DNA from 4 places in the Paenibacillus anseongensis genome. Region 1 is predicted to be linked to each of the others. Evidence: riboswitches for the same ligand, from Rfam matches in the RefSeq annotation. Region 1 holds a riboswitch; each other region holds the start of a gene.
The links. Region 1 has a riboswitch for cyclic di-AMP ahead of GON05_RS28505 (C40 family peptidase). Riboswitches for the same ligand answer to the same signal wherever they lie in the genome.

Region 1 (8,031 bases):
TTCACCCGATCTGGCATCCGTGTAGAACGCCATGGACTGGCGCTGCAAATTTTGAAACAAAGACAGCCCCAAATCCCGGATAACCCCTTGCGTTACTTTGGTATTGAGATGATTTTGCCATACCCCCAGCACACCGCTCACGACTGGAAGCAGCAGCATGAGCATTGCCATCTCGGCCAGCAGCTTCATACTTCCTTGAGGTATCGCCTGGTCAATGATCTCCTTCATGACCAAAGGGGGGATTAACCCAACCACAGCTGCAAGCAGCGCCAATCCGATAATGCCTAAGAGTTGTCCCCAGTATCCTCGGAACAAGGTCAGAATTCTTTTAACCGACACATCCTTCAATTTCGCTTTAGGCCGGTCCCTATCGGATAGACGCCTCATATCGCCTGGTGCCATTTTCGTCCCTCCATTCTGTTACTTAAACTGTTTATGCAAGGGGAAATGCATGCCGAATCGCTTCCACAACTTCATCCGCCATATTCATAACCCTGTAAAGCGACGTCGTTTGTAAAATGTTATACTGCCTAGGCCCATCCACGTTGACAATGGCGGCAATGGTATAATCGCCAACCTGTGGTAGATCTTTGCCAACCGACTTCCCTGGCGCCAGGGGCTGATTCGATACTTGGTACATGCCTACCGACAGCTTTTGACCCAAACAAGCATCTATCGCAATAACGACATGGCCCTGCGGGATTTCCTGCAGACGCTCCGCGATATTACTGGCATCACAAGGTGCCTCCAACGTCCCTATGACATGAGGATACCCACTTTGAACGAGCTTGCTGCCTACTAACGGCCCCAAGGCATCACCGCTTGATCGGTCTGTCCCGATACATACAAAAAAGAGCGCGCTTGGCTCCATTTCAGACGATTTTTCAATAGTTGCAAGAAAAGTAGCTAACTGCTCGCCATTCATTTTTTTCCAAAATTGCTCCCGCCTGTCTAACGTCTCTCCCATCCATCATTACCCCCTCATACAAGCTTCCAGCAAAAATTTCCCCCTACCAAGGATGAATGATATAATGCGATCAACTTCTATTCTTCCATAAGGAGGTATCCTGTGTCCACTCTCGGCATCATCGCTCTTCTGACCCTCCTGTATTGGTTATACGTCACTGTGGATGTGTTAAAAGGTTTGCCCAACCTGCGAACGCTGCCTAAGTCTCCGCTCACTTCTTTCTCGGACAAGCCATCGCTCGTATCCGTCATCATCGCCGCCAAAGAAGAGGAATCGACAATTCGCGAGACCGTCAAGCATCTGCTTTCCCAAAATTACCCGCGCCTCGAGATCATCGCCGTGAATGACCGATCCCGGGACGCTACCGGTGTCCGGTTGGAGGAGCTACGCAAGTGGTCGGAAGGTAAGCAGGACATCCGTACCAAACTGCAAATCATTCACATCACGCATCTGCCGGATGGTTGGCTTGGCAAAAATCATGCGCTATACCAAGGGTATCTCCAGGCAAGAGGGCAGTATTTGCTTTTTACAGATGCGGATATTCTTTTTGCTCCCGGTACGATCACCGACGCGGTCACCTATATGAAGGAACAGGATGTGCAGCATCTCACGCTGACCCCCAATATGTTTGCGCGAGGCGCTTTACTCAAGGGTTTCGTTCATTTCTTTCTGTTCTCATTTTCTTTGTTCGTTCGACCTTGGCGTGCAAATATCGACAACGCGAAAGGAACAGGCATCGGGATCGGAGCCTTTAATATGGTAAGCCGGAGCGCCTATGAAGCGATTGGTATGCATAAAGCGATCGCATTACGACCTGACGATGATCTACAGTTAGGCATCTTCCTCAAAAGAGCTGGTTACCGCCAAAGAGTGCTGTCTGCCAAACACCTGCTTCAAGTGGAATGGTACCGTTCGCTCAAAGATGCGGTAATTGGTCTGGAAAAAAACCTTTTTTCCGGCTTTCGTTACAGCTACATGGTCGCATTACTCGCTTGTTTGGGACAGATCGGCTTTTTTATATGCCCGTGGCTTGGCCTCCTCTTCCTCTGGGATTGGCGCGGAGCCGTCTATGCGGTTGCTGTTATCCTGCAAATCTGGCTCTATCGCAAGCTAGTGTCCCGATTAATGAGCCTCAGAGGTGATTCCGCCTATCTGCTTCCCGTCAGCGCCTCACTGCTTGTTTATACAATGATTCGCTCCGTTTGGCTTACTTGGAAACAAGGCGGCATTTACTGGAGAGGTACCTTTTATTCGCTTCGTGAACTTAAAAGAAGTAAGAAGTAACCTTGGAGCAAACGCCAAATAAGCGTTACTCGACAGAGCAAAGCTTACCCTCACGGTATGTGGCACCATTATATCGTTTATCGTTCTAGTGAACACGATTCATCCGTACAACTCTATAATACAAATGGCTGCTCGGCTCTTGTTCCACTTCCAAATACCCCTCCGCATGCACATAATCTCCCGTAATAAACGTGGAGGCATCTAACGAACTGGAGTGTGTGAGGAACAGGAGTGCAGCTTTATCGTTGCCTACGACGAAACCCGTTTGTTCTTTAATTTGAAATTTATCTAAAATGGTGCCATGATGCGACCTTGCAATATGGTGGAACTTCCAGGAATCATTTTCCTTAATCAGAAAATACAAGACGCGATTCTTGTGATTGTTGCTAAACTCCCTCGTAACACCAATCATACAGATTTTTTCACCAAGACTCAGATACTCATCGATTACATAAGATTTCAAGCGCAATCTCAGCACATTCTTATGTTGAATATAGGCTTCCATTTCTTCAACTGTTCGCTGATCTTTCGGATCCTGCTTCGTCGCGTAAAATACTTCTTTGATAAACGTATCCGTTTGCAGGCTTCTGGCCCCTTTGAAATGATTGTATGTACGAAAAAACTGCTGAATAACTTCCCTGACCTCATCTGGCATTGCAGGTCCCTTATCCACGGTATACATGCTATCTGCTACACTCGAATGTCTCTTTTTATGAAACCAACTCTTCCAGACACTTAATTGCATGCGCTCGTGTTCACCTGCTCTTTCTTTCTTCCAAACATTTCTTCATTATAGGCTAAAAACCATAAAATTTCGATAAAAATCGCATGATTCTGCGAACGAAAAAAAACACCTGCCTTCTATGTCTTTCAATTGAAAGAACATAGAAACAAGTGTTCGATAGTCCTATCCTTACAGAACTCTTCTCGCTCCGACATACCTTGCGCTCCAATAAGCGCTCGAAAGGCTATCCACAGCCACGCCTCTGGATGTTGTCGCTGAAATGAATTGATCATTGCCGAGATAAATGCCTACGTGATTCACTGTTTTTGAAGCAAAAAATACCAAGTCTCCGGCTTTCAAATCTGAAACTTTCGTACCTGCTTCACTGTGCATCTCCGCTGACGTACGGGGCAAATCAATCCCCTTCGCTTGATACAGGAATCGAACAAAACCGGAGCAATCAAAACCACTCGGCGTCGTTCCACCCCATACATAACGCACGCCCATATAGGAGTTCGCCGCCTGAATAATTTGCTCACTCACAGACGGAACAACGGCAGCGGCTGCCACCTTAGGTGCAGGTGCTGGAGCTGGTGGTGGCGGCGGTGCGATCCAGGCTGGCTTGTGCGATTTTCCATCCACATCCACAATCGCGATCTGATTAGCTTCATTCCATTCAATTGGCGAACCGAAGGTTTCCGTGATGAAACGCAGTGGGACATATGTATTCCCTTGGTACACGGTTGGACTGCTTTCCAAACTGATCTTCTTACTGTTCACAAGCGCTTGTTGCTGCTCTGTAATGAGTAAGATGGACTGCTGTTTGTTAACCAGTGTGACCTCGATTTGGTCCTCTTGCTTCTCCCAGCTCACCTGATAGCCCAGCTTCTCAGATAGCACTCGGAGTGGAACTTGCATGATGCCCTTGTCATCAATGTAAGGCTGAACTTCCGGAAACTTCAGCAGCTCATCATTGACTTGCACCTTGACAGGGCGGTCCGTAGGCGCGGATGCAGCCTGAGCGGAGTGTGCTGTAAACATCGGTACTGCGGCGCATAATAGTGCGCATGAACAAATAAGACGTGAAGAAAAAGATTTCAAAACCTTGCCTCCTTGACGCCTCCGAGGTTAGTTGACGGGTTCGGGAAGAGGTTTTCCCTAGTACGCTCAGCTAGCAGCGCTCATTCACCCCAAATAAAGAAGTCCCCCGTACCAGAGCTTGCGATGCTCCAAGATTCGGCATTTTTTGTCTATGTTAGACTAGCATAGTTTAATTGGTAGGTACAACCTTTGCAAAACGGTAAGTTTTACCAATACATTTTGTCGCATATTGCGTACGGAATACTCGGGATAATAGGCAAAAAAAACCACCCTTAGGGTGGTTTTCCTTGCAATTATGTGTAACCAATGACTGATAGCACACGATCGCTGACTGTGTTCAAAGTTGCTAACTCTGAGGCGGATAATGATAATGAGGCCGCTTTGATATTATTTTCAAGATGATGCTCATCCTGTGTCCCTATAATAGCCGAGGTAAGTGCTTCCTGGTGCAGCAGCCAAGCAATTGCGATCTGTGTCACGTTAGCGTCCTTGGCATCCGCCATTTCTTTCATGACAGCTAAAAGCTCTTTCTCCGCCTCCAGATGCTCCGGAAGGAACAGCCTTCTCTCCTTGCGGAAGTCTCCTTCTTTCAAAGCCTTTCCATGAAGGTGGAAAGCACCTGTCAGAATCCCCTTGGCGATTGAGCTGTAGCTCATCACACCAATGTTATGCTCCAGGCAGAATGGCAAAATCTCTGGCTCGATAGCTCTGTGCAGCAAACTGTATTCCGGCTGAATGACATCGATTTGCGCGTAGTTCACCGCTTCTTTCAGCTGCTCCAAAGAGAAATTCGAAACGCCGATAGCCCGAATTAAGCCTTCTTCTTTCAGCTTCACAAATTCATCAAGCGTATCCTGCACCGGGATCTCAAAACTTGGCCAGTGAATGTAATACACATCTATGTAATCAGTCTTCAAACGGTTCAAACTGTTTTCTGCCGATCTTCTTACATCTTGAGGAGCTAGATTGCTTCGGCTCACCTTCGTCGTAATGATGCATTGCTTACGTATATCCGCCAAAGCAGCGCCGACGATCTCTTCCGAGTGTCCATTGCCGTAGCCTTCAGCTGTATCAAACGTTGTGATGCCCAGCTCGAACGCTTTACGGATGAGCTCGATATTATTTTGGTCGTTCGTGAACTCCCAAGGACCTCCTCCAAGCTCCCAACAGCCAAAAGTTATGTTTGAGATGTCAAAACCTGCATGTCCTAGCTTTTTCGCCTTCATAGTCGCCGACCTCATTTCATTGATATCGTCCCACGCTAATGCACACGTTAACAAAATAAGTATACCGCTTTCATTTACTTTTGCCAAGGAATGTGCGGGCTCGGGCATCGGGTTAGGACGACTTTGTGGCTGTATCACGTCTCTTCTGTACGTTAACGGAACTACAGGCCTCTATTTAGCTGGAAAAGGGTGCATTCGCCCTTCTGAGGGAACTATGGTCCTCTATTTTGCCGCTTTCGGGTGATGCGCCGCTTTTTGGCAGCAAATAGAGCCCTGTAGTTCCCCTAGGCGGGGAATTCGGCTGATTTGCTCGAAATAGCGGACGCCAGTTCCCTTTGCCTTCACGGACGGCCGAATCCCTGTGGGTTCTCTTCCCTTACCCGCACAAAAGAAAAAGCCACCCGAAGGTGGCTCTTTCTTTTCTTGTGAAGCGGGTGATGGGAATCGAACCCACGCTACCAGCTTGGAAGGCTGAAGTTCTACCATTGAACTACACCCGCGTAAATATCGGGATGACACGATTTGAACATGCGACCCCCTGCTCCCAAAGCAGGTGCTCTACCAAGCTGAGCTACATCCCGAAACGCTTATAACTTAATTAAAATGGCGCGCCCTGAGAGATTCGAACTCCCGACCTTTTGATTCGTAGTCAAATACTCTATCCAGCTGAGCTAAGGGCGCTTAAAATATGGAGCGGAAGACGGGGATCGAACCCGCGACCCTCGCCTTGGCAAGGCGATGCTCTACCGCTGAGCCACTTCCGCACGGTATGTGTTGCTTGTCACTTCATTTCTTTCTCAGAGGCGACAAGGAATAATATATCAGGATTTCAGAACAAATGCAAATGTTTTTTGTTACCAATCGCTTATTTTATAAAAATACCGCCAAAAGGCAGCACTTCCCTTGCAATTCGCCGCAATAAGCTATCGTTTTTCATATGCTCATCCAACTTGCGATCCGGCTTACATGGCTGCAGCAGCACATGTCCTTGCCCTGTCATCTCCCAATGATAATTCATATGCTGGCTCGCTAATGTATTGCCATATACACAAAGACGCAGTACTGCATTCCGAGGATACGCAATTAGACAATGAATATCCACATATAAAGGCTGTTTCGGATCCAAAGCCATCTGATACAACGGACCAGCGGTCAAAAGCCCCACCGTTCCCGGCCCTTTGAACTGCATTTTCACGAGATCTTGCGTGATCAGTGTATTTTTAACATTTTGTAAGTGGGAAGTAAAGCTGACACCGCCGGTATAAAACAGAACATGCCGGAACTCATACAAAAGATCATCCTCATCACCAATAGGCACCACTGACATACTGTAGCCTTCTGGCAAACCTAGCATGAGCTGAGCAGGACCATACACGCGCGACTGAATTAGACGTTTTTTTCGGTACATACTGGGCAGCTTCATCAAAGAATCCTCTCTTTGCTCAGACTTCCCTTGAAAAGCTACGATTTGGTTCGGATGCAGCACATGGATCGATTCGTCCTTCTCGATGCGCAGTGTGGCCATTTTTGCGTGTGAGCTTGCATGTTCGAAAGTAACTTCCACGCCTCTCAGGCCTCCTATCTCATTTGACGCTTCTGCCTCCGCCAGACCACATACCGGAACACCCGTCCAAGTACAAAATACAACACTACAAGCACGACCACCGCGATAACCATATTCGTTATCTTCCGACTCCGGTTTTCTTTATCTATTGCAACCTGCTCCATGGCCTTTAAGCGCTCTTGCAGGCGTTCATTTTCTTTCTGAAGCGCTTCGTTTTGTTGAAGGAGCTTTTCCTCGGTTTCCTGCGAATGCCGAATCGTTTCCGAGAGCTTGTCCTTTTGCTCCTCTAATTGCTGTTTCGTTGCCTCGTAATCTTTCTGAATTTGCTCCACATTCTCAGGCAATTGATAGATATCTTTCACCCTATCGAGCCAGGAGGCTTGGGCTGCAGAAGTAGGGTACATAAGCCCTATCCAAATCACCAGCACGCCGATCACATGACCAATAACAGATATATGCCGTGTCCGCATCGCCTTCCCTCCCAAGAGCTCGACATTTTCTTCTATTTTACAGCAAAAATCAACCCTTCACCACTCCTGCCGCCTTAACAGGGTAACGCAAAATCGTTCTCATTTTCAAAGGATCAATCTTCCTCGGGTCAGATAAATAGATTTCATGATGGAGGCCGCTGATGCTTAAATGACTTGTCTCCATAAATTCGTACATTTGGTTTAGCGTTTCAGGCTCGGAAGCATACGGACCCATATGCAGCATCTGGACACAGCTTCCTTCATGCAAGGTTTCAAATACAATATCCGAAAGCAGCTCCAGCTCCTTTTTCTTGCCTAAAGCTTTAACTCGGGCTTCCTCTACCTTCTCTGCTGTAACATAATCGGGCATCCTGATCAAAAGTTTCCAACGCCACTGCTCCCTCGGCACCTCGAGCGCGTTCCGGCTATCTCCATCTACCCACCACAAGCCCTCCAGCTTGGCCACAGTGAAGTCTTTCTCCTCCATCTTATAAATGCCCTTAATGCTGTAAGAAAGCGTGTAGAGCGCTTCAGTCGCTTGTGCGAAGACATCCCCATTCGGATCCCCAGTTCCTTGGATGGTCACATACCAAACAGGTCCAAATTCCATTAGCTGTGGTTTCGTCGGAGCTGTGTAATAGGATTTGTAGACTTTGGCTAAATCTAACTTCTCCATGCGGCACTTCCTTTTTTTC
Region 2 (8,031 bases), on a different contig from region 1:
TTGCTCTCATCGCCTCATTCAAATAAGGCTCTTCGAGCAATTGGCCGTTCCGGTACAATTTATCGTCTTTCATCTCTAAATGATCGCCAGGCTTCCCAATCACACGTTTGATCCACACGTGTTTGTCATCGCCTTTTGTAAATAAGCTAAGCAGAGGGCTGTCCAGCAGGTCGTTCTTGAACGTCCGCTTCAAATCAACTCTAGAATCAATAATGACGATGTCTTCATAATTAGGTTCGTAATTGAATGTATGAGAAAGCTTTGATACATACACACGTTGACTGTCATGCAGCGTCGGGTCCATAGAATGACCCATTACTTTGGTCGATTGGAACACAAAAACGCCAAGAAATACGACTAAAACAAAAGAAATGGCAATGGAACCAAACCAGCTCCACAATTGCTTGAGAAAATTCATCCTTATCGCTCCCTTGTCCCATGTTGCTACTCAGCCAAGCCGTGCTTAAAAGCATAGATGGCAGCTTGTGTTCGATCCTCCACACCAAGCTTGGCGAGTACGTTCGTGACGTGAAATTTCACAGTTTTCACACCGATAAACAAATCATCCGCCAGCTCCTGGTTCGACTTCCCTTTGGCGATCAGCCGCAGGACTTCCATTTCCCGATCCGTCAGCTCTTCATGCGGTTCCGCTGCCGCCTTAGGCTGTCTGAAACGGTTCATAATCTTAGAGGCAACCTGGGATTCTAGAATGGATTGCCCTTTGGCCGCGGCTCGAATCGCTTGAGCAATCTCGGAAGCACGAGACGTTTTGAGCAAATAACTGAAGGCTCCAGCTTCAATCACTGGATACATTTTCTCATCATCCAAGAAGCTAGTCAACACAATGACTTTACACTCCGGGTACAGCTGCAGCAGCTTCCGGGTCGTTTCGATTCCGTCCATACCTTCCATGACCAAATCCATCAGCACGACATCCGGTCGATATTCCTGGGCCAACCGTATGCCATCTTGCCCGTTGCTGGCTTCTCCGACCACTTCAATGCCATCTTCCGTTCCCAGAACAGCGGCAAGCCCGATCCTCACCATTTCATGATCATCGACAAGCAAGACTTTAATCAATGTATCGTCCATTTGCTTCTCCTCTCGTCAGCAGAACTATTTTCCACTACCATCAATCAAACCGCTATACACTTTCCACTGCATCTGTAGCTAGAATCGGCACTCGAATTTCGATACGCGTCCCCCGATCAGGAGCTGTAATAATGTCAACAGAGCCGCCAATTTCGTTAACCCGCTCCTTCATAGATACGATGCCGTAGGAGGTAAGCTTCTTCGCATCCAGTTCAAAACCAACACCATCATCACGGATTGCCAGACGAACGCCGTCAGCGCGGTGCAGCAGCTTAACTTCGAGCTTATTCGCTTTGGAATGACGTAATGCATTCGAAAGAGCTTCCTGTACGATCCGGAACAGGTGATCCTCAATGCCTTTATTTAAACGAATTTCTTCGTCCATATCCCACGTAATCGCCATCGGCACCTTGGCCGCCAGCTCTTTGAGAAGCTCAACAAGCCCTTCGGACAATCGTTTTCCTTCCAAATGGATAGGCCGCAAATGAAGCAGCAGCGCCCTCATCTCCGATTGCGCAACGGAAGCCATTTCCTCAATCAGATGAATCTGTCGTTTGGCTTTCTCGAAATCCTTGTCCAAAGTCCGGCCAACAGCCGTTGCGGTCATCGAAATCGCGAACAATTGCTGGCTTACCGCATCGTGCAGCTCCCGCGCTAATCGCTGCCGTTCTTCAATAACAGCCGACAATTTCGCTTTCTCTGCAAGCTCGGCATTATTGTTAGATAGTCGTTGCAGGGAAGTAACCTGCTCCTCCCAACGTTTCATAATGCGACCGAGCTGCTCGCCGAGACGCCCGATCTCATCTTCGCCATTCTGGAAGCCTTCACGGGCGAAGGTCCCTTTTTCAAGCAAAATCATCGTCTCCATCAGCGGCTCAAGCCGGCGTGTAATCCGTGAGCTGTTCCAGTAACCATACCCTGCGCCAATGCCTCCGATAATCACGATGGCCATGAAAACGAATTTCACACCTTCTTGCCAGCTCGTAAATGGTGTGATTAGGTTGTTTGAGTTCATAAAATAGATGATAGCGCCAAATACAAAAAAACTAAAAATAATCGATTCAGCCATACTGCGCCATATCATATTCGTTAATCTGCGTTTATAGCCGTCCAATATGCGCTGAACCTCCTCTAGACGTTACATCACTTTAATTTTAATATCTCCTACAATATACGAAAGCACAAGTTTCACGCGGTGGTCGCAGCTCTCATAATTGGACGATTGCCAATGTAATTTGTTCATTACCCCTGACTCACGCTCACTTGCGACCTGAATTTGGCCAAATGTAACGGATGCTCCTACTGAGACGCCAATATCATCTGGTACCTTTATATCTACATCGCCTATCACACCTTGCAGAATAAGCGTTGTTTCCTTTTGCTCTAGTATGGCAAGCGAGAGATCGATATACGTCTCCCCGATAATGTACCACGTTGAACTATTGCGCATAATCCAAGGCTCACGCCCCAAGCGAACGCTGTCCATCAGCTTCTGCTTCTGAATATAGGTATCATCTTTATGCACTTGCTTGGACCGTATGAAAAAGAATCCTAATGAAATCAAAACGATCGATAAAACAATCGTAATATGATCACCAAACAGAATCACAGCCCCCACGCCGATGAGCACAAAGCCTTTGCGCTCTTTGCGGGAACGGACCCGATGAATGCCCAGCAAGACGAGGATTATCGCAAGGATGGGGAAAAAGCCTATCGTATGATCCAGAAGCAAAAATAGACCGGCGCCAATCAGCACTAGGGCTGTATTCCGGTTGCGGTTGTTTTTGGTTTCTTCGCCCATCGCTGCACCTCCTCTGGCTGCCGATTAATTCGTTCATATAGATTCCTAGCATACCATAAGAATGGACAGCCTCCAAGATGCAAATCCTTGCCCAGCAAGGCTCTAGCATGAGGAATGGAGGCCGGAATCCGGCTGCGCCGCCTACTGTGCGCGGCGCAGTACAATCACGCGAGGCTTATTTCTTGTCGCGCCAATTCTGCTGCAGCTTGCGCAGCTCCTGCTGGAGGTTGTTGCCAGCCTCCTTCAGCGTCTCTTTCGACACGCGCCCCGCCACGCGCAAGCCTTGCAGCGCTTCCCGGCCGAGCTCGCGGCCGGTCGCTTCCAGCTCGCGCAATGTTTCGCGAGCTTCTTCCTTGGACAGCCCGCTTCGCGGCTGTCCCGTTCCTGCTGCGCGGCCGGCACGCAGCGCCGCCAGCTCGTCTGCGAGCGCCAGGCAGACGTCCTGGCTGCTCGCGTATTGCGCGCGGTACTGCGCGCAAGCAGCTTCCAAGCGCAGCTTCTCTTGCAGCGCCATGCGCGCCAGCTCTTCGTCGCCTGCGCGCATGGCCAGCTCGGCCTGCTCGGCGCGCAGCTGCGCCATCTCCTGCGCGTCGACGCTTTGCTTGCGCAGCTCAATCGTACGCTGCAGCGCTTCCTCGTAGCGCTCCTCCAGCTCGGCGATGCCGCGCGATGCTCCGGCGTGTCCAGCGTGGCTGGAGTGGCCGCCTCCCCGTTCATGCAGGTCCAGCTTACTTGCTGCCTCCTGCCAGGCCATATCGGCCATTTTACCAATTCGATCAAATACGCTCATGATCCACACCCCCTATGTTCCTGTTGATTAAAGTCTGAACTCCGCCGAATCATTTTGTTTTTTTAGCAAGCGATAGCCGTAATACATCAACCACACTGCAAACACGATCGCTAGAAATCCAGATAATTTTGTAATTAATATCAAAGCGCCAATACCAAAAATCAGCCATCCCATCTTCTTGCCATGAGTTATCCCCACATAACCAAGCCCCACCATCGCCACAGGAACCAGCAGTCCCATGACATGAAAATGCATGCCAATTTGATGCATACAAATGAGAAAGCCTACTGCTATCAGAATGAGCGCCCAACTTTTTGATCGATTCATGCTCACTATTGCACCGCCCTTCGCGTAATCTTCATGCTACTATCGTAGCCGAAATGGATTCACGTCAAAACGGACTCCCGACTGTTTTTGTACCTAGACCTAAGTCCAGTATGGTCTAAGACCTCTAACCATATTTTGGGCGTTGTTTCCATTATTCTATCAATGATAGAATATTTGAAGCCGAGTCCGGTGCACAGACAAAGTGCCGGTACGGGGGACGATTTACATGGGGTGAATATTTGCTCTGTACGCAGAGCAGACTAGGGAGAACCTTCTTCCCGAACCCGTCAACTAACCTCGGAGGCTCATTTTGAAGGAGGATTACCAATTGAATATGTTTACAAAAGGGTTAGCGTGCCTTGCTGTGTCCGCCACAGTTTTGGCAGGAGGCTTTCTTTCCCCATTTCCGGGACATGCTTATGCAGCAGCCGCGAGTATGGACGTGAAAGTGCAAGTCAACGATGACCTGGTTCAATTTCCGGATGCCCAGCCTTATTTGGATGACAACCACGCTACACAAGTACCGATCCGTTTCGTAACAGAGAAACTGGGTTATGATGTACAATGGCAAAAGGAAGGCGACGCAATTAAAGTCACACTGAACAATGACAAGCATTCTATTTCCTTGGTGTCAGGTCAAAAAGAGGCCGAAATCGATAGCACTCCTGTCGAGATGGACACACACGCTGAGTTCCAAAATGGACGTGTCTACGTGCCGCTTCGGTTCTTAAGCAATGCTTCCGACATTCCCGTTCAGTGGGATGCAAGCAGCAACTTAGCGATTTTAAGTAAAGACGGCAATCATCACGCACCTGATTATGAGCTATTTGAGTCAACAGCTTACTCCGCTGATCCTTCTGAAAATGGAGGCTTTGGAGCATTGGACTATATGGGGAATCCATTAGGAATCGGAACCGTCGCTGTAGATCCATCGGTTATTCCACTTGGATCTAAGCTCTATATAGAAGGTTATGATTTCAACGGCCTGCCAAAAGGCGGCATGTATGCTTATGCAACGGATACCGGTGGTTCCATCAAAGGCAAACGCGTTGATATTTACATTCCAGGCTCCCAGCAGTCCTTACGCAAATTCGGCTTCCAAACTGTAAAAGTGTACAAACTAAACCCGTGATGATCACGGGTTTTTTAATTTTGATGAACGTACTGAAGGCCTCGCGTGAACTGTGATGCTATTCCGGGCAAGTCAGGAATCTATGGATCTATTCGGTTGAATCGCCTCTAAGGAACTGTAGTCCGCTATTATTGCGGAAAAACGCGCATTTCTCTTTCGCGACGAAACTACAGGCTCTTATTTGTCCTCAAAATGGTGCAATTTTCAGGACATCAGTAATCGGCAAAATAACGAAACTGTAGTTCCCCTCGGGTAGCCGAAAAGGTGTTTTCCCCTGAAATAAGGCCCCACAGTTCCCTGAAATAGCGCCCCATCTCCCTTTCAGGTCGTGGGGAGCTTGCAAGTGCAGTGAGAGAGCCGTGCGAGTGCAGCCCGGAAAACTCTCAGCGGAACTACAGTCCGCTATTTGTTTGAAAAGCTCGCTTCCGATCCAGCGAGGGGAACTGGAGTCCTCTATTTCCTCGTTTTCGGCTGAAAAGCGAGGAAACATGGGGAAATAGGACCCCATAGTTCCCCTAAGCCAGCCGAGAAGGCGGTTTTCCCTGAAATAGCGCCCCACAGTTCCCTTTCAGCTGGTGGGGAGTGTACAAGTGCCGTGTAAGAGCCGTGCGGGGGCAACCCGATTCAGGCCGGGAGACGTGCGAGTGCAACCCGGAATCCTTCAGCGGAACTACAGTCCTCTATCTCCTCATTTCTCCACAGATAGCGCACTAACAAAAAACGGCCCCGGAACACCGGGACCGAATCCTAAAAGAAATCCGCCAAATACGTCGTACGCTGCGGAATAGCCGCTTCCAACCGAGTCACAAGCTCCTGCGAGCCTTGAAGCCGCTCGATTTTGGCCATAAAGCCCGCCTTTTGATAACTCATAAATAAGGCAGTCAACGTTTGAATACTACAGCTCAGTATACGCTCATCCGCTGGTTGCTCACCCTCAGCTAACTTGATGACCTCCGCTTTTTCCCCACCACTGCCTGTGAATTGCAATTGGAAAACGCCATCGTTCCAGTCCGCATGCGGATCAGAAATCCGCAAATAGATCGGCTCAACCTCCTTGCGCGGTTCAAACCGATACTGCTTCAAGAAAGCTTCCACATCGATAATACGCGCCGAAAAATACGTGATTTTCTCCTGCTTGAACTTAGGATCATGTACCAGGAAAGGAAGCTGATCATCCGCTGGCGCTTTAACCTCCACCCTCGAGATCATGGAATCATGATCGGCTATGAACTTCCATAACCCGCGTCTCGTTTCTTCATCCAGAAACACCATCTCATGTATCGTCGCCGTATACTCTTTTACTTGATAAAAGACGTACCCCGTCCGTTCACCCTTGGCATTTACATAGAGGGCTACCGTACCTTTTTTGTTTTTAAAATATCGGTTGTTCCACCAACTTGCGTCCCGCTCCATCATTCCATTGAATTGCTGGGCATACTTCTCATAAATAGGATTCAAAAGCTCCCATTCCCTCGTCACACGAACGATTGAACTGCCTTCGGGAGCATGGAATTTCGGAAGTTTATCCGAAGGAATTTCATATTTCAGGTAGTCAATATACGTCTCCCAGCCATACTTCCGATAAAATTCGAACTTAAACGGAGATAGAAAGGAGACGGTCTGCCCTTGCTCTTTCATCACCTTGAGCGCCTGAAGCAGCAGCTTCGCGACCATCCCGTTGCGCCTGTACTCCGGCCATGTTGCTACTCCCGCAATACCGCCCATGGCAAAACGCTGACCATTCAGCCACGTATGAAATTGGTTAATTTGAAGCTTAGCAGCTAGTTTCCCCTGAACAAAATAGCCCCAAATTTGCTTTGGATCTGTCCAACTGCTGCGATCATCCTGCTCTTCTGCGCTCAGCTCATATTGAAAAGCAAACTGGGATAATGCAAGACTTTCCGGCAATTCCTGTTGTTCCAATGTTCGAATTTCACTCATTATGTATCACCTCATGTACAAGTATACTGGAAAATCATTGACAATACCTATGCCTAATTAGGCGCTCTCCATTTAGAAATCAGGGCATACGTCCAATCAACGAATGTCTCTACGTCATATGATGTTGATGTATAGTGATTCAACCCACTTAAATACTTAAGAACCGGAGGGGATACTATGTCATATGCAGCTGGTTGTGGTACTGGGTACGGATCTGGATACGGATCTGTAGGTGTCGTTCTTGTCCTTTATGTTCTGCTTGTTATCATCTTGGCTACTTTCGCAATCTAATTTTGCTTTCATTCTAACCTGACAATTCCTTGTAAAAAGACCTGCCTACACCAACTTCTTTGACAGAGGTGAGTGATCGGCAGGTCTTTTTTTATTTGATCGGATAGATAAGAACACGTTCGCCCCTCGCAAAACCTGAGCCTCCGGCAGGCAGTTGAATCAAACAATCCGCATCTTTAATGGAAACCATGATGCTGGACTTATCAATGCCGGAAGGCTTAACCCGCAAACAACCATTCTCCACATGTGTTGTCCCTCGGACATAACGCGGGAATGCCGAGCCTTTGTCGTAATCCACATCCAAATAAGCTGTCATGGCTTCCGGGCAAGGCGATGGAGAGCCTGACATCGCTTTAATCAGCGGCTTGGCAAATAGCTCAAAGCCTACAAACGATGCGCCCGGATTACCGGAGAGCGAGAGCAGCAGCCTATTCTCCCAAAAAGCTGCGCTCGTCGGCGTGCCTGGTCGCATCGCCACTTTATTAAACAGGAGCTTGCCCGCAAACCTTCCAAACAAATCCACCAGAACATCATAGTCACCAACAGAGACACCACCGGAAGTGATGACAAGGTCAACCTTGGCTAATGTCTCCAGCAGTGCGATTTCCACCTCTTCTACATTGTCCGACAGCGCCTGCATGATCACCGCTTCTCCGC
Region 3 (8,031 bases), on a different contig from region 1:
GGACAATTGAAAGCCCGATCTCCACCAGGTAATTGTCAATGCTTGAGGTTATTTTTGAGGCCATGTAGCCTGTTACAACGCCAATGACTATGCCTCCTAGAACTACTTTAACAAACTCCAATGATCCATGTAATACACCAGACATGCTTAGTACCGTTGTTACCAAGGCTATTTTAAAAAGGACAACAGCTACTCCGTCATTCGCCAAACTCTCTCCTTCAACGATAATGGACAACTTCTTGTTCAAACCCATTGACTTAAAGATCGTTAATACGGAGACCGGGTCTGTGGCTGCCATCAATGCACCAAAGACAAGCGACTTTTGTAAGTCCAGGTCCAATAAGAAATATGAAAGCCCGGCTACCAGAATAAATGTTATAAACGTTCCTAATAACGCCAGTAATAATATCGGACGTTTGTTTTCCTTGATTTCTCCAAAAGGAAGCTTTAGTGCAGCATCTCCAATTAACGCTGACAGGAAAATTAAAATCACAGCTGTTTGAAAGACATGATCCGAAGTCACATAGGTTTTAAATTCATTAAGAACCTGAATGGGGAAAATACCAAGCAAAAGCCCCGCAACAACAAGTAAGGTTGGATAAGGTTGTTTTATTTTATCTGCTACATAAGCGATCGCAACTGCGATTCCGAGCAGTACAAGCCAGTAGTGGATCATTGAAACCTCCTATGATGAGCCTTGCTGTTATTATGTGTAAATTTATGTTTCCTTATCTCCACTACAATTTTTCGGTTGAGTTTTAAGCTTACGTTTTGTATGTACATCTCTTATCGTCGGTTCTTTTAATTCATTTAATGGCCGCTTCCACCCATCATCACATATACAAAAACCATCTTCATCTTTGAACAAAATTTCGATGACCTTTCCTTCTGTTGTTTTCATAATCATAATGTTTCAATCCCATCAGCCTTTTTTTCTACAGCATATTTTTCACAAATAGTTTCCTCTAGCCTCTGTAATTCTTGCCGTCTTGTCTTGGCATTTAGCCGACCGCTTACATTATTTGCTTTCTTATATTCGATTTCTTTTAATTTTAAGTAATCGATTCTTTTTTGAATTTCTTCTAACATAGCGTATGTGGTTAGCATAACTTCCCCCCCAAAAAAATCTATATCACTTAATTTGTACGTCTAATAAACAAGAGGAGCCCCTAAATTGACAGACTCCTCCAAGATGATCTTCTTTATTCTTTTGGCTTAATGTAAAGGCAAGTCTGGAAGATCATTTGCAGAGATCACACTGGTTGCTATTTTCTTTGGTCTGTTCCAAAGTTCTTTACTTCCAGGTAGATCATCGAACCAAGCAGCGTCATCAGGGCAATCTAATATCATAAATTTTCCATATTGCTGATCGCGTGACTGATGATATTTTAAATATGCCTGGCCATCTTCAATTGCTAGTATTTCAATTTTACCAGATGTGTGACTCATGGATAGTCTCACTCTTTTCCCAAGACCGGATGTTAAAGACTTCGCACTTTCAACTAGCCGGTATACTCTTTCTAAAGGTAATACAAACTCTCTATTACCGGCAACAGGACGATTTATAAAAAAATAATACGGCGTTACTCCTGCCCATGATAACTTATCAAGTAATTCAGCTAGGACCAGAGGATCATCGTTAATTCCTTTAAGCACAGGGGTCTGATTGACAACGATTGCGCCTGCATTATGTAAAGCTTCAAAAGCTCTTTTTGCCTCTTTAGTAATTTCTCTTGGGTGATTAATATGTGCCATCACATAAATACGCTTATCGACTGTAGAATATGTTCTTATAAGTTCAAGTAAAGCTTCGTCTTCATAAATCCTCATTGGATTAAAAACAGGAATTTTAGAACCTAACCGAATAATTTCTACATGGTCAATTTTACGTAATTGTTCAATTATTTTCCTGAGTTTCGATGTTGCTAGAATTAAACTATCTCCGCCAGTCAACAATACATTATTAATTTCAGGATGGCTCTCAATATATGCCAATCCGGGATCAACGTTTGTAACTGCTTCTTTCACGTCATTTCGAAACAGCCTTTTGCGGAAGCAATATCGGCAATAGGCACCGCACACTTCAGAAACTAGTAATAAGGCCGTTGTTTTATATTTATGTTGACAACCAGGGACAACATAGTTTGTGTCTTCATCAGAAGCGTCCCAACGTCCATACTCCGATAATTCACCTTCATTAGGGATGATTAGCTTTTTTATCGGATCGTTCGGGTCAGACCAATCAATCAAATTCAAGTAATAATCATTCACACGAAATACGAATTTTTCCGTAATTGCTTTCAGTTTACTTCGTTCCTGTTCTGGAATCTCCGTGATTTTATCAATATCGGTAATATATTTCGGCTGTGCCATAGATGATCCTCCTCGAAAAGCAAATATTCGTTTTTTTGGATGCTTAATTATTCTAAACGATATCCTCCTTTGTCTAGATGGTCATGGATGGGTGTAATAAGACAAATAAAATAGACCCGCATGACGGAGTAGATCGTAAAAAAAATACGATCTACTCCGTTATGAACAGGCCTAATTAAACAAAAAGACCCGTTCTACGGGTCAAAAATGCAATTATTTGCATAATAAAAAACTGACCCATCCACTGCTGACGAGGTTAGCTGCCGGGCTCGGGAAAGATGGTTCCCTACATGAAGATTCGCCCCAGAAAATTGGTTCCCCCGCTTTCCAGAATTTATCAATCCGGAAATTAAGCGTAGTTTTATATTACACAACAATGTTGTATTCGTCAAACATCACACGAAAATTTTCATTACTATAAAATCTAATGTAAAAAGTAAGGAGTGTTAGTTTACTTGTTATATCAAAAAATGAAAACCGATTTGCTTCACCCAATCATTAATTTTTCTTCAACATATCGATAAGGCTGCTTTTTTATGGATTGTGAAAAGGAAAATGCAAGAGTTAATGGACCTAATCGACCAATGAACATTGTAATCATGATGATGATTTTCCCAATTGGAGAAAGTTCATAGGTCAGCCCCATTGACATACCTACTGTGCCAAAAGCAGAGGTAACCTCAAACAATATTTCTAAAAAATCCTTCTGTAATTTATGTTCGGTTAAAGTAAGCAAAAATGCGGAGCTAAGCACCACAAATAGGGATATGATGATGACTGCCAACGCGCGAAGGACCAAATCTTGAACTATTCTTCTCTGAAAAAGCTGAAGTTCTTCCCTCCCACGAACAATTGTCAACACCGCTAACACTAATATTGCAAAGGTACTCGTTTTAATTCCACCACCTGTAGAACCAGAAGAAGCTCCTACGAACATTAAAAAAATCATAAAGAACTGTGAAGCCGCCATCATTGAGGCAATATCAATTGTGTTAAACCCTGCTGTTCGAGGTACTACTCCTTGAAAGAAGCTTGCCCATAACTTCTCAGATAAGCTAAGACTTCCAAATGTTTTGGGATTAGCTATTTCGATAAAGAATATAACTAGTACCCCTAATACAATTAATATAACCGTAGTCGTCAAAACAACCTTTGTATTAAGAGAAAGTTTGCTCCAGCTTTTTTTGTCATACACATCTAAAACAACTGTAAAACCGATGCCACCCAATATAAACAACAAAGCGATCGTGATGTTCACCGTCGGATCTCCGACATACCTGCTTAGACTATCGGACCACAAGGCAAAGCCTGCATTATTGAAAGCTGAGATGGAATGGAAAATGCCATAATAGATGGCACGTGCAGCCCCAAGGTCATTCGACCAGCGAAGAGTCAGTATTAATGCCCCTAAGGATTCTATTATCAAAGCGATCATAAAAATACCCAATATGAGTCTAACGACCCCTTGAGGCGATGACGAATTTGTTGATTGCTGTATCAGTAGTCTCTCTTTTAAACCAATTTTTTTCCCCATAATAATAGCCATTAACACGCCAAAGGTCATGAATCCTAAACCACCAATTTGAATCAAAATCATGATGACGACCTCGCCAAATGTTGAAAATGCATTAGGTGTATCAACAACAATTAACCCCGTTACACAAACTGCTGATGTGGAAGTAAATAGTGCGTTTAAAAAACTAACACGCTGTCCATTCGCAGCTGAAACAGGGAAGTAAAGAAGAACAGCACCGATTAATATTATTAATGCAAAACCAATTATTATAATCCTAGGAGAGGTTAACTTAAATTCCGATACTTTCATTTTACTCTTTTGATCATCCATCAACATACTCCTCAAGTAAATTTAATATGTAAAAATTATAACTGTAAATACCTTCAAGTTAAAACTTAATGTAATCTCATTTCGCCTGCCACCTATATATTTTTTTTCTGACGTATAACAGCTACAATCATTAAAATCAAAGGATACACAATCGTGAAGACTAGCCCCCATTTACCAATAATTTGTATGATTGCATACATCTGCAGCAAGTTTTGTGGAAACATTGCAATAACATAAATAAATGGTACGAGAAAAAATGTAAACAACCTGTGATCGTGCAATCGTAATAATTGACTCATAAAATTAATAGCTAAATAGTAAGACGAAAGCAATGTTGTAAATACAGCAGTTACCCATACAGCTAGAAAAGCGCCATCTAGACGTTCCAAAATGTTGGCAGGCAATGATGTGGTTTTAGCTAATTCCAAGGTTGGCCAAACAAGCTTTTTAATTTCTTCTGACCCGAAGACACCAACCGTGGCAATTACGATGAGGAGATACAACGCTCCAGCTATTGAAATTCCTATATAACTTGCAAGCATAGCTTTTTCTGGTCTCCTCATAGCTGGAACTATTATTGTTATGACAAAAGAACCTTGAAATAAGGCAGCCATCGTAATCCCACCTTTAAAGATACTTTTAGGATCATTCCCCCATGGTGGTAACAGGTTGATCAGATGGGCATCTTTTAGCGAGAACACGACAATCAATAACGCAGGGAATATGATGATAGGGAAATAAAAATGATGGAAATACGCAAAAGTAGTGATATCTGCGCGAGCCGAAAGAGCTGCTAGCAGCAGCATGACGATAACTGTAACCTCAAGCGGAGTCTTCGCTAAGACAGAAGTAACGACGACCTCCCCAAACTCACGTGAAGCAAGAGCTGCTAGAAAGCAAAAAAGGACAATTATCATCAAATTGATTATTCGAGCAACCCAATTCCCTATTAAGCCTTCGCTATATTGAATTATAGATTGCGTGGGAAAACGTATACCTAGTTTCGTTGTAAGCCAAAGTCCTAGTAGACCAACTAAGAAGCCAAAAAGCGTTACAAGTGGCGCCCCTGAATCAGCAGCCCATACAGCAAAACGCGAAAGAGCTAGCACACCCACCCCAACAATTGCGCTAATTAGAATTATTGCAGTTTGAATGATTGTGATTTGGCGATTTTGTCCCTCCATAATTGACTCCTCCTTACGAACCAATTTCTAGAACTAAATTTCTCAAAACCTCCTCGCAGGCACCTCTTAGATCCATATTTTTCCTCAAAGTAGAAATTATATGCAATAATTAACTTATTATAAGGCATACATTTTGAATGTACTAAGTCTCGAAATCGTGTTGAAGACTTGCACTCGGAACAGCCTTCCCACTCACTCCCTATTCAATTTGTAAATGATTTTTACAAATTTATTTTTCCGTGGTACATTGAATTAACCACAACACAAATGGAGCCCTTAACCCAGAATCGCTGAAATCAGCGCACTGGTGACAGGCTCCTAGGTGTTCAATGAATGAGTACACACCATTTAACTTTAAAACTTTAAAATCAATTCAACTCATTTGTTTTGTCACCTCCATCACTCAGCATTTTCCCCTTGACTAAGATGTGATAGTTGTTTTAATTTAGAGCACCAGTATTCCTTTTTCATTTTCTCCTTTTTGATAGTCATAATTATATATCTTCTTTGCACATTAACTACTCGTCTTATACCAGCAAGTTCATGCTTCGACAGAAAGCCTCTCGATCTAATCTCATCCATCCTGTCCAAGTTAACTCTTGCGCATCTAATTATTGTCCTCACATCAAAATGTTCAAGTACCATATCTGTTCTATATTTTTTCGAACCTTCCAGAAATGAGAATGTACCACACTCAAAAGTTAATTTCTTTGATGTCTTTAACTCTAGAGAAACAAGAGCCCTTAACTTCTCAATTTGCCATATTGTATTTAATCGTTCAAATTTAGTATTGCTTTCTTTCCACATTGCAACTTTATCTAATAAATCTAACTCGTTAACATTAAAATCGAACAATGGGATGATCATAGACTGTTTAAAGTGATTACTTGGAGTAAACCGCAAGTATCTTTTTCTATGAGCTGGGACATGTGCTACTCTTCCTAATTCCTCCTCAGTTAGATCGCTGCTTTTAATACATGTTATTACTGGGAGTATCCCTATATTATAAAGCAGTGCGTTTAATTCATCATGATCATACTCATAGACTATTGAGTTTTGAAACTCTCCAACAACACCTAGTTCTGCCCAAACAATCCGTTTTAGATCTAAACTATCCTGTTCTTCACGGATTAAATTTTTTAATAAACGCAACCTTTCTTCTTCCTGTTTAAGTTCCATATAGGAACCATCAAAAATAAATCTTTTTAATTCGTCCAGGCCCAATTAACTCATTCCTTCTAACAGATTTTTACACCTTTTAATTCTCGAAACCGTCTCTTCTTTGAAATAGTACCTTTTCCTACCGTCTTTCATAACTAAAGTAAAATCCGCCTTAATGTCCTGTTCACGTAATATTCTCCAAAGCTTCTTTTCTCCAATCTTTAGTATTTTTGTCACATCGTTGAAGTGAAGCCCTTTTTCTTCTTGTCTTCTCCTTTTTAATAAATCCAGACATGACTTAAGTTGCCCCTCGTCATAATAATTGTCGGCTAACGTCTGACTCTCTGAGTTACGATAAGGATTTAAGTGACCAGAGTATGTAAAAGCAATAATCTCAAGTATTGTAAAAGCGTATTTAGCATACTTAGATAACACATTATGAAATCTAACCATTGAGGGATCTAGGTTCTCAGTATACTCTCCAAGACAATCCTGCATCAGCTTATTTACTTCATCAATCTGAAACATGGCATTAGGAGAATTTGCAACTCTTATTGGTGTTAAATAGCCGGCATTAGCTATTTTTTGAACAGTGTCTGGGATAAACCCAATAATCAAACCGACTTCTTTTTTTGATATCAGCGACTGTCTATTTTTCAAAAAATCATCAAGTGTCGTTTTTTCGACCAAATATCTCTGTTGTCCATGTAAATATTTCTTTTCAATATGCAGCTCACTATAATCACTTAATTCATGAAGTTTTTCATAGGCAATACCTGTTACTTGCCTTACTTCCTCTCTTCGTATTTTACATCTATCCGCTAGTAAACCTGGGTTCTTTTTAAACACAGAGAAATCTTTCCGTACGTATCCTTCGTCAATTTGTTTAAGAAAATAGGCATTATAGGCATTCTGAACCCAATTAAATTCTTGATCATCGAAAATAATCTCAAAGTTCTTCAGACGTTCATACCGTTGCTTTCCTTCGTTACGATTTAAGAAATCCCCCAAAACAATATAAAAATTTCTCGGGAAATCTAAATACATCCAATAAACATTTGCTAATGCATTTGCTAGCTTTAATCCACTTTTTCCACCCTTGGAACGATTATAAAAAAATGATAATTTTTCTGTCGTCATCGCGGTATAATCTTTTCCATTAATAAGTAAGTGATAACTACTATTTGCTAGTCTAAAATACTGGCCAAAATTACAATACGGTATAACGTAACGTTCTTTGTCCCATACACAGTTTATTAATTGCTGCTGAGACTTCATAAGAATTAAGTTGTCGTTATTAGCAGACTCCCTATCCTCGTAATTCAACGAACATATCTCACACCTTCGATTCATAAAATCTGCCATGCTAATCGAGTGCTCGCACTGTGGGCATTGATCTACAAGCATTAGGTTATGAAAAACACATAAATGAATAGGTGTAAAACACCATACTGTACGGTGATAGTA
Region 4 (8,031 bases), on a different contig from region 1:
CAGTTCTTGTTTCATGTCTGATCTCTCCCTTTCATGTGGATGAATACCAGTTTAATGAAGATGACAACTAATTAGCTTACCTTAAGTTAAATTGTACCACGTCCTCTAGCTCCTAAGTACTTAAATAACTTATATTCACATATTTTTGTTAGGGAATAGTATGCGCTCGCTCGCCGGAGAGGAAGTTGACATTATGGTTCATTATAAAAAAATGAAAATTGACGGTTGGGAGTTATTTTTTCGCCAAGCCGGGAGTCCATACAACCCAACCATCATCCTTCTTCATGGTTTTCCAAGCTCATCCCATATGTTCAGGGATTTAATTCCTCAACTCACAGACCACTTTCATATCATTGCTCCTGACTATCTTGGATACGGAAATAGCAGTATGCCTTCCACAGAAGAATTTGCTTACACCTTCGAGAATCTATCCATTCTGATTGAAAAATTAGTTGATAATCTCTGTATTTCTCATTTTATTTTGTACACCCATGACTATGGAGGTCCTATCGGATTCAGACTGGCCGTAAGAAATCCTCACCGTATTCTAGGATTCGTTATTCAGAATGCCGTAGTTAGTGAAAACGGATTAGGGAAACCGTTCGATCTCTTCAAAGCCCTCTGGGCGGATCGAAATCCTGCAACCGAAGCGGCCTTTGCTCAGCTTGCAACCTTTCATTTTACGAAAATGCAGTATGTTACGGGCGTGTGTCATCCCTACCGGATTAGTCCCGATGGTTATTTAATGGACCAGTTATTTTTGGATCGACCCGGCAATAGCCAAATTCAGTTGGAATTGGGTTACGATTATCGGACCAACGTCGAACAATATCCTGTTTGGCAGCAGTACTTGCGAACTTATCAACCTCCTACGCTTATAACCTGGGGCAAAAATGATTTTATTTTTACGGTGCAAGGGGCTCTTGCTTTCGGAGAACTATTAACGTGTGTGGAAACTCACTTTTTATGCGGGGGCCATTTTGTATTGGAAGAGCAAAGCCAGCAAGTTGCGGAGCTGATCAAGCGTTTTTTTGGCCGTATCTATTCATGAGAAAAAACAAAAAAGGAGCTGCCGCAAGGCAAGCTCCTTCTCTATTGTTGAAGATCGTTAAATGGTATGACTGATATACGCTCTGAGGCTAGGATACGGACCACTGAAAATATGCGCCATGGCTACGATAAAGGTGAGGTGATCCTGTAAAATTTGGAGCGTGGTTCCGACGCGATGGGCTAGCGATAGTTCAACCGCTAATTCCTTTTCTGAACTCAGTTGTTTAAGCAGCTCATTGTTTAGAGCGACCGTTTTGCTAATTTCCATTAACGTCTGTGTTTCGACGTCTGATGGCCGGTAAGCCAAATTCGGAAATTGAATGTCGTACGTCTCCAACCGCTGTTTCAAATGGAGAATCTCATGTTGACGCTGTACGGAATCGTTGGCTCTCTTCCATGGAAGAAGATTCTTCCATTCTTTGGTTACTTTCATAAGCAGCATGTCTAGTTCCTCCTATTTTCTCTAGAAGAGAAAAAGGAAGCGAGGGATATAGAACCTCAAATCACATTGTTCTATTGAATGTTTCTATCCATTTCTTTCTACGCTGACGAAGTTAGCTGACGGATTCGGGTTGAAAGTTAACCCTAACACTTTACATGTGTACTCACCCCAGGAAACTTGGTTCCCCCGCTTCTTTAATCTAAAGAATTAAGCGTATTTTATCAATTTACTCCAATGTATAAAGAGAAGCAATAGTAATATTTTCTTATCTATTCTATGTCCTTAGTCATACATCCCTTGTAACCATAACATGATCCGATCTACTACCTCCATATATCTTTGCCCAACAAGCAATCCGGTGTGAGTCGTATCCCAAAGTCCTGTATATTCAGCATGGAGATGCTCCGCTGTCGCCTTTCCCCGCCGATCATCCTCTTCACTATTAATTGCTTTAATAACCAAGGCTGGATGAACCATCAAACTGCTGTCTATCGATATTCCACCATTTGCCCCCAAAGAGAAATAAAAATCGTTAAATGCTTGTAATGACTCCACAGTTATATACTTTCTCTGAAAATCAATGTCATCCGCTGATTCATCTATACTGGAATTCTCTTCTCGGGATGGTGCGGGCATTAAAACGCCTGTTGTCATTGCAGCTATTTCTTTGTAGGGTACAGCTTCATAAACTTCCTTACTTATGCTTGTATCGATCACCACTAAGCCTGCAAGTTCGTTGGTTTCAGCCAGCTTCTGGCTCAAAATTCCTCCCATGCTAAATCCTATGAGAATCGGTGGAACCTCACACTCGGCGAAAACCTCTTTCATATCCTCCAAATAATCTTCGAATGTTACATTTGTCAAATCGAGCACTCTACTTTTGTAGTGACCTCTCAAATTCATAACATAACAATTCCATCCCTTGTTTATAAAGTGTGGGATGTATTTGCTCCACATCCAACTGCCCGTGTAGGCACCGTGTACAAATAAAAGCGGAGGTCTTTTGGAGGCTCCCTTCGGTAGCTCATCTCCCTCGAAAATTTCTATACATAGATCATTTTCTCCGATATATTTCACACGATGATCTGGCAAATCTTTTGTATAATCTTTCATGATCAGTTTCACCTCATTATATAGTTTGACATCAAACTATTGGTTTAAAAAAATTTAAAAATTGTTATAAATTTTCGTTAGAATTCTCAGTAATTCTTCCTTTTCTTTATCTGAAATGTCCATGTAAAATACATCTAACATTTTTTCTGAGATGGTTTCAAATATAGGTCTCAGTTCCTCCCCTTTTGGCGTTAAGGCAACATAGACGACCCTTGAGTCAACGGTGTCCCTTTCCTTAGTTACGTATCCGAGCCGGACCAATTTGTCGACAAGTGCAGTCACAGTAGACTTATCTCTATCAATTTTCTTGGCAATCTCAGCCATAGTCAATCTAGGCATCTTAAATAGAGCAAAGATAATATCCCCATGTGAAATGGCAATATCGTCGACCTCATATTTCGCCATCTCGGCTATGATAAACCGATTGGTCTTTTCTCTAATTCTGGAAATAATTGACACAGCATCTGTTGGTTTCATATTCACATTATAGTTTGACGTCAAACTAATGTCAATCATATATTCGAGGCAGCCGATCAAACTAGCCGGCTGCCTCGAACCTTGTCACAAATCCACTTTATATATACAAGGAACGCCCTCCATATCAGAGGTAAAGATGATAAATGTGCCATCTGGAGAAAAAGCCGGGTGCGGGTGGGCATCCTGTGTGTTGCCATATGACTTCCAACTGGTACCATGGGAGCATAGCCGCTTTTCTTGTCTCTGTTCTACATCCACTAAATAGATGAAGTGCTGCTCGGGCAGCTGCCCGTCCCCGACGATCATCGTATGATTGGCATTCGAAATAAAGTGGCAATACTTGGAGCAATTCATCCAGACTTCTTCCACTAATGTCTCTGAGTCCATGAAACGGATACTTTCGTGATAGAGATCATCTTTATGCCGGTACACATAAGCGAATCTAGAGCCATCAGCAAGCCAATATTCATGCGTGATGAGCTCATCATGCGTCTGTTCCTTCGCACAGCGCAGCCGCGTCCCGTCCTTTTGGACTAGCCAGAGTCTGGCATCAATCAGATGTCCAGGACCTTCATGACAAAATAAAAGGGTCGATGGGTCATTGGGACGAATTTGCGGATGCCCGAGCCAGCAGTCCAGCTCCTCAAACGCGATATGGCTGGTTCGCTGTTCGATATCCAGGTAGATGATTCGGCAGTGCGGTTTCGCTGCCCATTGGGGTTCGAAGTTGGACCAGTCCCCTTTGCCTGGTACGACATCCTTTTCATTGATTTCGACCAGTACGAGATACTTGTCATCTGAGCTGAGACCGGGATTGGCATTGGATTTCCAACCTGCAGGTGTCGTATAGAGAACGTCTTCCATCAGCGTCGTCATATTCAATCGCATAATTCGCTGATCTCTGCAATAAATCAAGTAGTTGTCGTCACTCGTCAGACTGCAGCTGAAATCGTGAATATCGGGCCCTTCTGTTAATTGCAGGGCCGTTCCATCGTTGAGATTCATCCGGTAAAGCTGACGGGATCCCTCTCGCTCGCTAGCGTAAATGAGATAGCGATTGTCGTTTGTAATCATTTTATAATAAAAATAAGGATGATGATTTACCTGCTCCGGGGCTGTCAAACGCGTCATAGATCGGCCCGTGTAGGCATCGGCAAACGAATGGAACTCGTTACGAATCGTAGATCCTTTAGCCATCTGTGATCACTCCATTCTCTTAATGTTAGGGCCGAGGCCGCAGCATCTTCATCTTCTCGGCAGGTTTAAGCGGCAAGGTCAATTGAAGGACCGAGCGGTTTGGAGCACGGAACTCCGCCCGAACCTCTGCGTTCGCTTGTACGACAGAAGCCTCAGCGTCGAGCTCATCTCCCTGTTCACCCAAACGCCATGCAAACAGAAGCAGCGCTTCCTGCATGCTAGCGAAATCAAATTTCTTCCGCTCGCCGGCGTAGATGACATAGTCAAGAAACCGTTTATCCGGCTCCTGCCCGAGCTCCCATCTTGGCTGTTCATCGTCAAAGGCTGCGAATATTTTTTTCACCTGCAGCGTCTGCTCAGCTATGTGTACCAAAGCTGAATCGGCCGCTGGTGAAACAGCTTCTGCCCGAACCTCGTGCTGGCTGCCTCCAATCTCAAAGCGAACTCTTAGGTCCGCCGATTCGATAGTCCCGTCAATGGGATCGAGTCCAATGTGCGTATTGCCGCCATTCGTGCAAAATCCGATGCCGAACAACACATCCTTCCCCTTTTGAACACTGGAATAAATTCCGGAGGAGTAGTCGTAGCCTTCGTTCAAAAGGCGCAAATGAATGTAGGTGGATGCGTCACCATTGCGTACATAAGCTAGCAAATTGCGACGCTGATTCCACATCACATCTTTGCTGAAGGTTCCCACACTGACCGGCCCTTCCATATACGTAGTTGCTTGGTTAACCGTATCGCCAGCCTCGTCTTTGCTAATCGTCTGAACATGCTCCGCTGTTTCTGTTCGTTTGAACGCCGGTATGTACTTCTCAGGACATCCGATATCATTGCCGTACCAATCCAGATTGTAGGTTAACTGTTCGTCCGGCATGAAGACCAACTCCCCTTGGCTGGCAAGCTGCAAGAACGATAAAACTTCTGGCGTCATCATCGTATGATAGGCACGGCTGTGCGGGCCTGACCATTGCTTGCTGGGGACATGGAAATGCTCGGCTACCATCCCCCATGCCACATCCAGCATCTCCGAGCTGAGTTGTTTCGCTTCCGCAACTTGGGTCGCAGTATGAATACTGGACAATTCCTGTATCGCCACGATCGTATAAGTCGGACTGTTATACTCCTGAAAAGTTCCCAGCTGTTTCGTGTACTCGCTGAAAAGGCGTAACCGCTCCAAACCGTAATTCAAGTACTTTTCTTCGCCATAGACCTCGCCGGTAAGCAAAGTAACGAATGCCCCCATAATGGCAATGTTCGTATAGCTTGGACCGACATTTCGCTTGATAATGGCGTCGCATGCACAATAAAGTGCATGCCGGATTTGTTCGCGCAGCTCCGGGCTCAGGATATCGGAGTGCCGCTGCTCGGCCAGCACCAGCCGCTTGCCGCAGAAGTCCGCCCAATTCCAATCTGGCGGGGCCATCCTCTCCAGCGGCTCTTCGTAGAACCAAGACCAGATTCCGAAGGTAGCATGCTCCGGATTCTGATCCTGCAAGCTGATCACCTGCTCAAGAATGCCTTGTGCTCGTTCTACATGAAGAGGCTGGCGGCTGTCCAGCAATCCCAGCGCATACACACACGCTGCCAGGGTCGGGTGAGTAAACGCTACATCTTTCAACGTACTGTGATAACCCGGCGTATGGAAAGGCTTGCGAACCATCCGCAGTTCAGGCGTATAGTCTTCATGCCATTTATCAAGCTGATTAAGCAGCATCTTATTTGCATCCATTGTCATCGTGATTACACTCCCTCATTCGTATGAAATAGCCCCCCAACTCCTGTTCGAATCGGGAGGCTGCTTAGCCTTCTATGCCGTTTACTTGCCCTTCACATTTTTCTGATACCAATCTTGCGCTAACTTATCAACGTTATCCCCACCGAGACGTTTCCATTCCTTGCGAAGCTGTTCCATGCCCCATTGCGGCGAATATTGGGCACCGCCTGTAATGACTTTTGTTTCAATATCATCCGACAGTGGTCCGAATGACGTAGAAGTTTCGCTCAGTTCTGGGAATGTTGGGTTGAACGGAATATCGCGTCTGTATTTGTTTTTCATAGCGACCTTGAGCGATTCACCCTGCACTTTGGCATATTCCTGAGAGATTGCATCCGTTGCCGCCATCACAGCGAAATCCTCTGGTTTCGGACTCCATTGATCGAGCACGGCATACTCTGGCGCATAGATCGTTTCCTTCTTATTCTTCTCGGCATCAATCGTTTGAGGAACACCATTAACCAGCTTGTAATGAACACCTTCCGTGCCGAATCTGACATCGAACCAGTTTTTGTCTATCCACCAATCCAGCAATTTGATTGCAGCTTCCGGATTTTTCATATCCTTATTAAACACAATCAAACGGTTTGCCGGCGGTTCTTGATACAAGCCGAACTTCCCATACTTCGTTGATACCGGCTCCAGCGGTACAAGCTGCGAATTAGGTACATTTTGTTTCAATTCACGGTATTCGGCACTAATGTTCCAACTTGCGAAGTAGATGCCTGCTTTACCTGTCACGAACAGCTGTCTTTCCTTCTGGAAGTTCTTGTCTGTGATATATTCTTTGTCAATCAGCCCTTCATCGAAGAAAAGTTTAAGCTCAGCAAGCACATCGGCATACCGATCCGTTAAGCCGCCGTAAACGATTTTATCATTATCCAGATACCAGTTACTCTTGTTGGATGCGTACATCGCCTGAATAATACCCGTGTAGTTATAGTTAAAAGCAGCACCCAACGTGTCATTTTTACCGTTGCCATCAGGATCTTTATCCCGAAACGCCCGCATGACAGTGACCAACTCATCCATGGTCGTCGGCGCCTTCAGACCCAGCTTATCGAGCCAGTCTTGGCGGATCCACATGCCGTGATTCGCGATGGCGTCAATGCCCCTTGCGCTGGTCGCCATATAGGTTTTGCCATCAAACATCGTGTACGGCTTCAGCTCCGGATGCGCTTTCAAATAAGCTTTGTAGGAGGTGCTGTATTTCTCGATATATTCGTCGATTGGCTGAATGGCTCCCTGCTCTTTCAATGTCGCCATGTAATCTCGCCCGAACTCCCACATCATATCCGGGGCTTCGCCGGCTGCGATGAGCGTGTTTAATTTCTTCGTTGATTCAGTCCGCAGGATCGGAACCCACTTTACATTGATACCCGATTTCTCACTGATGTATTTAGTCGTCCGGTTACTCTCGTAAGTCCCTTCGTCACTCGCTACTTGGCCGCGGTCAAGGATGGAAACACTGACTTCCAGTTTCTTATTCTCTCCAGACGATTTTCCAGTATTATCTGAGCTAGTTGGAGAGGAGCAAGCTGCAATTGTGAATAAAGAAGCGACTAGCGTTAAAGCTACGTGCTTTTGTTTCATCATGAAATCTTCGCCTCCTGCAATAAGAATGATAAGCTTGAATTTTCGATTAGCCTTTAATTGAACCAATCAAGACGCCTTTGACAAAATACTTCTGTAAGAATGGATAAACACACAAGATCGGAAGCACCGAGATGATGATGGCAGCAGCCCTTAACCCCTCCGGAGTTACCATCGTTTGCATAGAAGCACCTTCGCTCCCGTTGGTCGCATTCGTATTAAGCAGATTCTGGCTTGTCGTATCGATCATCTGCAGCAGCTTCACCATCAAAGAAAGCTTCCCCGAATTCGTAATATACATGAGCACATTCATATACGAATTCCACCAGGTAACCGAATAAAATAACGTCAACGCCGCAATAATTGGCATGGAGAGCGGAAG

Region 2: it holds a riboswitch for cyclic di-AMP, as region 1 does, so the genes downstream of both, GON05_RS39745 (stalk domain-containing protein) here and GON05_RS28505 (C40 family peptidase) in region 1, are expected to answer to the same signal.
Region 3: it holds a riboswitch for cyclic di-AMP, as region 1 does, so the genes downstream of both, GON05_RS33250 (KamA family radical SAM protein) here and GON05_RS28505 (C40 family peptidase) in region 1, are expected to answer to the same signal.
Region 4: it holds a riboswitch for cyclic di-AMP, as region 1 does, so the genes downstream of both, GON05_RS19220 (hypothetical protein) here and GON05_RS28505 (C40 family peptidase) in region 1, are expected to answer to the same signal.

The regions. Positions count from the first base shown of each region.
Region 1 is NZ_WSEM01000028.1:76,387-84,417, forward strand. Features, by position in the region: gene GON05_RS28485 (ABC transporter ATP-binding protein) at 1-402, opposite strand, end outside; gene yyaC (spore protease YyaC) at 434-967, opposite strand; gene GON05_RS28495 (glycosyltransferase family 2 protein) at 1,070-2,251, shown strand; gene GON05_RS28500 (hypothetical protein) at 2,337-2,996, opposite strand; gene GON05_RS28505 (C40 family peptidase) at 3,165-4,076, opposite strand; cyclic di-AMP (ydaO/yuaA leader) riboswitch at 4,078-4,227, opposite strand; gene GON05_RS28510 (aldo/keto reductase) at 4,370-5,440, opposite strand; tRNA gene GON05_RS28515 (tRNA-Gly) at 5,732-5,802, opposite strand; tRNA gene GON05_RS28520 (tRNA-Pro) at 5,810-5,883, opposite strand; tRNA gene GON05_RS28525 (tRNA-Arg) at 5,907-5,983, opposite strand; tRNA gene GON05_RS28530 (tRNA-Gly) at 5,992-6,066, opposite strand; gene GON05_RS28535 (AIM24 family protein) at 6,168-6,866, opposite strand; gene GON05_RS28540 (hypothetical protein) at 6,881-7,336, opposite strand; gene GON05_RS28545 (GyrI-like domain-containing protein) at 7,386-8,012, opposite strand.
Region 2 is NZ_WSEM01000012.1:395,234-403,264, forward strand. Features, by position in the region: gene lepB (signal peptidase I) at 1-418, opposite strand, end outside; gene GON05_RS14300 (response regulator) at 445-1,092, opposite strand; gene GON05_RS14305 (sensor histidine kinase) at 1,145-2,206, opposite strand; gene liaF (cell wall-active antibiotics response protein LiaF) at 2,231-2,893, opposite strand; gene GON05_RS14315 (PspA/IM30 family protein) at 3,069-3,683, opposite strand; gene GON05_RS14320 (LiaF transmembrane domain-containing protein) at 3,711-4,010, opposite strand; cyclic di-AMP (ydaO/yuaA leader) riboswitch at 4,179-4,331, shown strand; gene GON05_RS39745 (stalk domain-containing protein) at 4,345-5,142, shown strand; gene GON05_RS14330 (GNAT family N-acetyltransferase) at 5,890-7,083, opposite strand; gene GON05_RS14335 (sporulation protein YjcZ) at 7,261-7,374, shown strand; gene GON05_RS14340 (molybdopterin molybdotransferase MoeA) at 7,466-8,031, opposite strand, start outside.
Region 3 is NZ_WSEM01000034.1:491,059-499,089, forward strand. Features, by position in the region: gene GON05_RS33235 (cation:proton antiporter) at 1-676, opposite strand, end outside; gene GON05_RS33240 (hypothetical protein) at 719-901, opposite strand; gene GON05_RS33245 (hypothetical protein) at 904-1,089, opposite strand; gene GON05_RS33250 (KamA family radical SAM protein) at 1,216-2,373, opposite strand; cyclic di-AMP (ydaO/yuaA leader) riboswitch at 2,604-2,739, opposite strand; gene GON05_RS33255 (TrkH family potassium uptake protein) at 2,861-4,219, opposite strand; gene GON05_RS33260 (GerAB/ArcD/ProY family transporter) at 4,312-5,403, opposite strand; gene GON05_RS33265 (hypothetical protein) at 5,803-6,627, opposite strand; gene GON05_RS33270 (hypothetical protein) at 6,628-7,842, opposite strand; partial or broken gene GON05_RS40190 (TniQ family protein) at 7,978-8,031, opposite strand, start outside.
Region 4 is NZ_WSEM01000016.1:649,803-657,833, forward strand. Features, by position in the region: gene gudD (glucarate dehydratase) at 1-15, opposite strand, end outside; gene GON05_RS19215 (alpha/beta fold hydrolase) at 194-1,051, shown strand; gene GON05_RS19220 (hypothetical protein) at 1,109-1,492, opposite strand; cyclic di-AMP (ydaO/yuaA leader) riboswitch at 1,580-1,716, opposite strand; gene GON05_RS19225 (alpha/beta hydrolase) at 1,775-2,605, opposite strand; gene GON05_RS19230 (MarR family winged helix-turn-helix transcriptional regulator) at 2,660-3,082, opposite strand; gene GON05_RS19235 (oligogalacturonate lyase family protein) at 3,167-4,279, opposite strand; gene GON05_RS19240 (hypothetical protein) at 4,305-6,017, opposite strand; gene GON05_RS19245 (extracellular solute-binding protein) at 6,099-7,652, opposite strand; gene GON05_RS19250 (carbohydrate ABC transporter permease) at 7,699-8,031, opposite strand, start outside.